Linked DNA regions of Microbispora sp. ZYX-F-249. The protein of the gene in region 1 binds, or shares a complex with, the protein of each later gene. Links are inferred from orthologs where the notes say so. Each region holds a gene or a part of one and is shown in the gene's direction. Other genes may lie near its edges.

Evidence for each region. Proteins that work in one complex are often made in the same cells at the same time.
Region 2: the proteins of tig (region 1) and rpsG are in contact, whole or in part, in a crystal structure (PDB 3GTY), measured with the Thermotoga maritima proteins. The link is inferred for Microbispora sp. ZYX-F-249 from one-to-one orthologs. Residues at the interface, in WP_004081061.1 of Thermotoga maritima: Glu122, Val124, Val129, Leu130, Tyr133, Glu188, Gly259, Ile262, Tyr263, Glu266, Ser270, Glu273, Gln274, Glu277, Arg308, Gln311, Ile312, Ser315, Tyr316, Glu325, Arg329, Arg336, Leu363, Phe366, Trp367, Arg373, Leu377, Arg381, Leu384, Glu387; in WP_004081843.1 of Thermotoga maritima: Lys34, Lys52, Lys55, Glu59, Arg62, Gln63, Glu66, Asn67, Lys69, Val71, Arg95, Ala109, Lys110, Lys111, Gly112, Arg113, Pro114, Glu117, Glu121, Ile124, Ala125, Tyr127, Asn128, Asn129, Thr130, Gly131, Lys135, Asp139, Arg142, Met143.

Annotation. Positions count from the first base shown.
Region 1 is NZ_JBDJAW010000031.1:5,026-8,570, reverse strand. What follows is about bases 280-3,088. They hold tig (trigger factor), read left to right. Parts: upstream 280-892; coding sequence 893-2,284; downstream 2,285-3,088. Other genes in these bases: AAH991_RS29260 (ClpP family protease), read left to right, coding at 2,638-3,088; AAH991_RS29270 (Sco1979 family transcriptional regulator), read left to right, coding at 280-691. Also shown: more of AAH991_RS29270, read left to right, coding at 1-279; more of AAH991_RS29260, read left to right, coding at 3,089-3,282; AAH991_RS29255 (ATP-dependent Clp protease proteolytic subunit), read left to right, coding at 3,297-3,545. UniProt on the Bacillus subtilis protein: Involved in protein export. Acts as a chaperone by maintaining the newly synthesized protein in an open conformation. Functions as a peptidyl-prolyl cis-trans isomerase.
Region 2 is NZ_JBDJAW010000006.1:285,928-289,090, reverse strand. Bases 1-2,795 are described here. They hold rpsG (30S ribosomal protein S7), read left to right. Parts: upstream 1-1,060; coding sequence 1,061-1,531; downstream 1,532-2,795. Other genes in these bases: fusA (elongation factor G), read left to right, coding at 1,616-2,795; rpsL (30S ribosomal protein S12), read left to right, coding at 685-1,059; AAH991_RS10960 (DNA-directed RNA polymerase subunit beta'), read left to right, coding at 1-62. In the rest of the region: more of fusA, read left to right, coding at 2,796-3,163.

The DNA of each region.
Region 1 (3,545 bases):
CGATGTCGCCGACCTTCTCGTTCTCTACGGAGTGGAGGACGAGGAGACGCGCAATGTCGTGATGAACCTGGTCGAAAGGGCCAACGAGCCCGGCTGGTGGCACAGGTTCAACGATCTGCTGCCCTCGTGGTTCCAGGCCTACGTCGGTCTGGAGGAGGCGGCCGAGCGCATCCGCACCTACGAGGTGCAGTTCGTTCCCGGCCTGCTGCAGACCAAGGAGTACGCGCGCGCCGTCATCATGGCCGGCGCGGTCGGCGCGGCGCCGGAGGAGATCGCCAGACGGGTGGACCTGCGGCTGGAACGCCAGCGCATCCTCGACGGCGGGAACAGCCCCAAGTTCTGGGCCGTGATCGACGAGGCCGCGCTGCGCCGCCCGATCGGCGGTGTCGACGTCATGCGGGGCCAGATTCAGCACCTCATCGACCTGATGAACCAGCCCAACGTGACGATTCAGGTCATCCCGTTCAGCTATGGAGGACACGCCGCCGAGGGCGGCGCCTTCAGCATCCTGCGGTTCGCCGACCCCGACCTGCCCGACATCGTGTACGTCGAGCAGCTCGCCAGCGCGCTTTACCTGGACAAACGGGAAGAGGTCGACCGCTACAGCGAGGTCATGGAACGCCTCTGCGCGGTCAGCACCACCCCCACGGAGACGGTGGACCTGCTGCGGCAGATCATGGCCGACCTCTGATCAGTCGCTACCGGGCCTCATCTGCTCTAGACTGCCCTTGGCGTTGGACACCCGCCACAGTCGAGCATGCCCGGACAGGTCGCGTGCAGGCGAGACGGTGATCCTGCGCCTTTCACGTGGGCGCGGCGCGCGTTACTGTGCCGCGGTTGCCGTGCACGACGTGCCCGCGATCACCAGATGCTGGATCAAGGAGACCACCCCGTGAAGACCGCTGTCGAGGAGCTCAGCCCTACCCGGGTCAAGCTCACCGTCGAGGTGCCGTTCAAGGAGCTCGAGCCGAGCCTGCAGGCCGCGTACAAGAAGGTCGCGCAGCAGGTGCGCGTGCCCGGCTTCCGTCCTGGCAAGGTGCCGGCCCGGATCATCGAGCAGCGCTTCGGCCGCGCGGTGGTTCTCGAGGAGACCCTGAACGACGCCCTGCCCAAGCTGTACGGCCAGGCCGTTGACGAGACCGAGGTCTTCCCGGTCAGCCAGCCGGAGATCGAGGTCACCAAGATCGAGGACGGTGAGCAGGTCGAGTTCACCGCCGAGGTGGACATCCGCCCCGCCTTCGACGTCCCGGACTACCAGGGCGCCGAGATCGTGGTGGACCCCGCCGAGGTGACCGACGAGGACATCACCGCCCAGCTCGAGGCCCTGCGCCAGCGCTTCGCGACGCTGACCGGCGTCGAGCGGCCGGCCCAGAACGGCGACTACGTCGTGATGGACCTGCGTGCCGAGATCGACGGCCGCAACCTCGAGGAGCAGCAGGCCGCCGACGTGTCCTACGAGGTCGGTGCGGGCTCGGTCCTGCAGGGCCTGGACGACGCGCTGCAGGGCATGGCCGCGGGCGACGAGAAGACCTTCCGCACCACGCTCGTCGGCGGTGAGAACGCCGGCGAGGAGGCCGACGTGATCATCAACGTCAAGTCGGTCAAGGAGAAGGTGCTGCCCGAGCTGGACGACGAGTTCGCGCAGCTCGCCAGCGAGTTCGACACGCTCGACGAGCTCAAGGACAGCATCCGCGAGCAGGTTCGCCGCAACAAGCTGGTGGACCAGGTCGTGCAGAGCCGCGAGAAGGCGCTCGACGCGCTGCTCGAGAAGATCGACATCCCGCTGCCCGAGAGCGCGCTCCAGGCGGAGATCGACGCGCGCAAGCACAACCTCGAGCACCAGGTCGCCGAGAGCGGCCTGAGCCGTGAGGCGTACCTCCGCCTCCAGCAGACGACCGAGGAAGAGCTGTTCGCCGAGTACGAGGCGAGCGCGGCCAAGGCGCTGAAGTCGGGCTTCGTGCTCGACAAGATCGTCAAGGCGGAGGAGATCGGCGTCAGCGAGCAGGAGCTCACCGACTTCGTGGTGCGCCGCGCCATGCAGATGGGCGTCGCGCCGAACACGCTGGCCCAGCACCTCGCCGACAACAACCAGCTCCCGCTGGCGATGATGGAGATCGTGCGCGAGAAGGCCAAGACCGTCATCGGGGACGCGGCCAAGGTCACCGACACCGCGGGCAACGAGGTGGACGTCCAGGCCATCTACGCCGAGCTCAACCCCGAGCAGGAGGCCGTGGGCGTGGACGAGGCGGGCGAGGAGCCCGCCGACGAGACCAAGGAAAGCTGATCTCCGAGGCTCTCGCCTGACATCTGCCGCCGGCCCGCCGCGGCGCGGGCCGGTGCGGCAGGCCACGATGGAACCCCCGTCGCACTCGGGTGCGCCGGGGGTTTCGGTTATATCGGGGCAAATCCCTGAGAATTTGTTTATTACCGTGGCTAGGGAGCACGCGGGCGGCCGTGACACATGTGTCTCGGCTGTCCGGCCATGGGCGGGAAACACGAGCGATGCGGCGCGGACGCGCCGTCGCGGCCGGGCATGCGCCGACAGCGAACAGCACGGCGCACGGGCATGACCTGTCTGCGCCGCGCGTTAAGGTCACAAGCAAAGCCAATCGATTACGAGCATCGGAAGGTGACGCTGTGACCAGCCCGCCGACCTTCTTCCCGACCGGTGGTTCCGGCTTCGAGGCCCGGAGCCCGGAGGGTGGCCCCTCCCGCCTCGAGGACCAGCTCTACCAGCGCCTGCTGCGCGAGCGGATCGTGGTGCTCGGCACCCAGGTGAACGACGAGGTGGCCAACCGGCTGTGCGCTGAGCTCCTGCTCCTCGCCGCCGATGACCCCGATCGCGACATCTGGATGTACATCAACTCCCCTGGTGGCTCCGTAACCGCCGGTATGGCGATTTACGACATGATGGAGTACGTGCCGAACAACGTCTGCACGGTCGCCATGGGCCTGGCCGCCTCCATGGGGCAGTTCCTGCTCTGCGCCGGCGCCCGCGGCAAGCGGTACGCGCTTCCGCACGCCCGGATCATGATGCACCAGCCGTCCGGCGGCATCGGCGGCACCGCGGCCGACATCGCGATCCAGGCCGAGCAGATGCTCTACGTGAAGAAGACGCTCGCGGAGCGGATCGCCTACCACACCGGCCAGCCGCTCGAGCAGATCGAGCGCGACTCCGACCGGGACCGCTGGTTCACGGCCGAGGAGGCCAAGGACTACGGCTTCATCGACCACGTGGTGCGCAGCGCCCGCCAGGTGCCCTCCGAGGGCGCCGTCTCGTGACTGGAGCTTCCCAGATGAGTGAGCTGATCCGGCCGGGTGACATCAACGGCCGCTACGTCCTTCCCTCCTTCGTCGAGCGCACGTCGTACGGCGTCAAGGAGATGAACCCCTACAACAAGCTGTTCGAGGACCGCATCATCTTCCTCGGCGTCCAGATCGACGACGCTTCGGCGAACGACGTGATGGCGCAGCTGCTCACGCTGGAGTCGCTCGACCCGGACCGCGACATCAGCATGTACATCAACTCGCCGGGCGGCTCGTTC
Region 2 (3,163 bases), on another replicon or contig:
GCTCGGGCAGCGGCGAGGCCGTCCCGCTGGAGGAGTACGACTTCGGCCAGTACGGCCGTTGACAGGTCGCCGCGGTGAGCGATCGCCGCGGCGGTGAACATACGGAAGCGGCCCGGGGCACCACGCCCCGGGCCGCTTCCCGTTGTCCACGGGTCCGCGTACGGCCGTGCGTGTCCGGCGGCACGGGCGTGGGTGTCCGTTCCGGCGTGACGGGCGTGGGTGTCCGGCGCCACGGGGGCGGGGACGGCGCCGAAACCGTGAGAAGCCCCTCGTGGGGGCGGTATGATAGGGGGCCGAGTCCTTCGGCGGTCCGGCTCGGGCCGTCGGCGAAGCGGCACGTCAGGACAGCGGGGCACGTCCCTCCGGGGCGTCCTCCTCTGTTTTGACGTGTTGTACGAGGGCGGGTAGGCTTTACCTTCGTGCCCGTCTGTGGGCTCGCATGCGTGCGCTCAAATGCCGCTTTCCGACGAGGAAGGCGTGTGGGGCGCCGCGTGACTCCTCCAGATCGACCGGGTCCGCCCGGGAGTGCTGCGACAAGAGCGCGACACGCCCGAGCGCGGGGGTCGAAGGGGAGTGAAAACCAGCAGGTCATGACACCGGCAGTACCTGCAAGCCTGTGAGAGGCGGCATCGCCACCTCGACCGGGTCCTACGTATCACCGGCTAGGCACGAAACGGAGACGCGGTGCCCACCATTCAGCAGTTGGTCCGAAAGGGCCGGCAGGACAAGGTCAGCAAGACCAAGACTCCTGCCCTCAAGGGGAGCCCGCAGCGGCGCGGCGTTTGCACCCGCGTTTACACGACCACCCCCAAGAAGCCCAACTCGGCGCTGCGCAAGGTGGCCCGTGTTCGGCTCACCAACGGCATCGAGGTCACGGCTTACATCCCCGGGGTGGGCCACAACCTCCAGGAGCACTCGATGGTGCTCGTGCGTGGTGGTCGTGTGAAGGACCTGCCGGGTGTTCGCTACAAGATCATCCGTGGTTCGCTGGACACCCAGGCCGTCCGCAACCGCAAGCAGGCCCGCAGCCGCTACGGCGCGAAGAAGGAGAAGAGCTGACATGCCGCGCAAGGGTTCCCCTGGCCGCCGCCAGCTGGTCGCTGACCCGGTGCACAACTCGCCGCTGGTCACCGCGCTCATCAACAAGGTTCTCCTGGACGGCAAGCGCTCCCTCGCGCAGTCGATCGTCTACGGCGCCCTCGAGGGCTGCAGGGAGAAGACCGGCAACGACCCGGTCGTCACCCTCAAGCGCGCTCTCGACAACGTCCGCCCGACGCTCGAGGTGAAGAGCCGCCGCGTCGGTGGCGCCACCTACCAGGTGCCGGTCGAGGTCAAGGCCTCGCGCAGCACCACGCTGGCGCTGCGGTGGCTTGTCCAGTACTCCCGGGCGCGCCGCGAGAAGACCATGACCGAGCGGCTCATGAACGAGCTGCTCGACGCGAGCAACGGCCTCGGCGCCAGCGTGAAGCGGCGCGAGGACACGCACAAGATGGCCGAGTCCAACAAGGCCTTCGCGCACTACCGCTGGTAGTGAGCACCGACGACGAGTTAAGGACGCGAAGAAGTGGCCACCACGACCGCTCTTGACCTGGCCAGGGTCCGCAACATCGGGATCATGGCCCATATCGACGCGGGCAAGACCACGACGACTGAGCGCATCCTGTTCTACACCGGCATCAACTACAAGCTGGGTGAGGTCCATGAGGGCGCTGCCACCATGGACTGGATGGAGCAGGAGCAGGAGCGCGGCATCACCATCACGTCTGCCGCCACCACCTGCAGCTGGCTTGATCACACGATCAACATCATCGACACGCCCGGACACGTGGACTTCACCATCGAGGTCGAGCGGTCGCTGCGTGTTCTCGACGGCGCGGTCGCGGTGTTCGATGGCGTCGCCGGCGTGGAGCCGCAGTCCGAGACGGTCTGGCGCCAGGCCGACCGTTACGGCGTGCCCCGCATCTGCTTCGTGAACAAGATGGACCGGGTCGGCGCGGAGTTCCACCGCTGTGTCGACATGATGATCAACCGGCTGGGCTCCACCCCGGCGGTCGTTCAGCTTCCCTGGGGCGTCGAGGCCGACTTCAAGGGCGTCATCGACCTGGTGAAGATGAAGGGCCTGCTCTGGAGCGCCGAGGCGGCCAAGGGCGAGATGTACGACACCGTCGACATCCCGGCCGACCACGCCGACGCGGCCCGTGAGTGGCGCGACAAGCTCGTCGAGACCGTCGCCGAGAACGACGACGAGCTCATGGAGCTCTTCCTGGAGGGCGTCGAGCCCACCGAGGAGCAGCTTGTCGCGGCCATCCGCCGGGCGACCATCAGCGGCTCCATCAACCCGGTCCTGTGCGGCACCGCGTTCAAGAACAAGGGCGTGCAGCCCCTGCTCGACGCGATCGTCGCCTACCTCCCGGCTCCCACCGACATCCCGGCCTTCAAGGGTCACGCGGTGGGCAACGAGGAGGAGATCGTCGAGCGCCACGCGGACGTGAGCGAGCCCTTCGCCGCACTCGCCTTCAAGATCATGAGCGACCCGCACCTGGGCAAGCTCACCTACATCCGCGTCTACTCCGGAACGCTCGAGGCCGGCACCACTGTGGTGAACTCGGTCAAGGGCAAGAAGGAGCGGATCGGCAAGATCTACCAGATGCACGCGAACAAGCGCGAGGAGCGCCCCACCGCGACCGCTGGTCAGATCGTCGCCGTCATGGGTCTGAAGGACACCACCACCGGTGACACCCTCTCGGACCCGGTCAAGCAGGTCGTCCTCGAGTCGATGACCTTCCCGGCGCCGGTCATCAACGTGGCCATCGAGCCCAAGACCAAGGGCGACCAGGAGAAGCTGTCGACCGCGATCCAGCGGCTGGCCGAGGAGGACCCGTCCTTCCAGGTCCGCCGTGACGAGGAGACCGGGCAGACGGTCATCTGGGGCATGGGTGAGCTCCACCTGGAGATCCTCGTCGACCGGATGCGCCGCGAGTTCAAGGTCGAGGCCAACGTCGGCCGCCCGCAGGTCGCCTACCGCGAGACCATCCGCCGCAAGGTGGAGAAGGTCGAGTACACGCACAAGAAGCAGACCGGTGGTTCCGGCCAGTTCGCGCGCGTGATCATCGACCTGGAGCCGCTGGGCGAGGGCAACGACGGCTACGAGTTCGAGAACAAG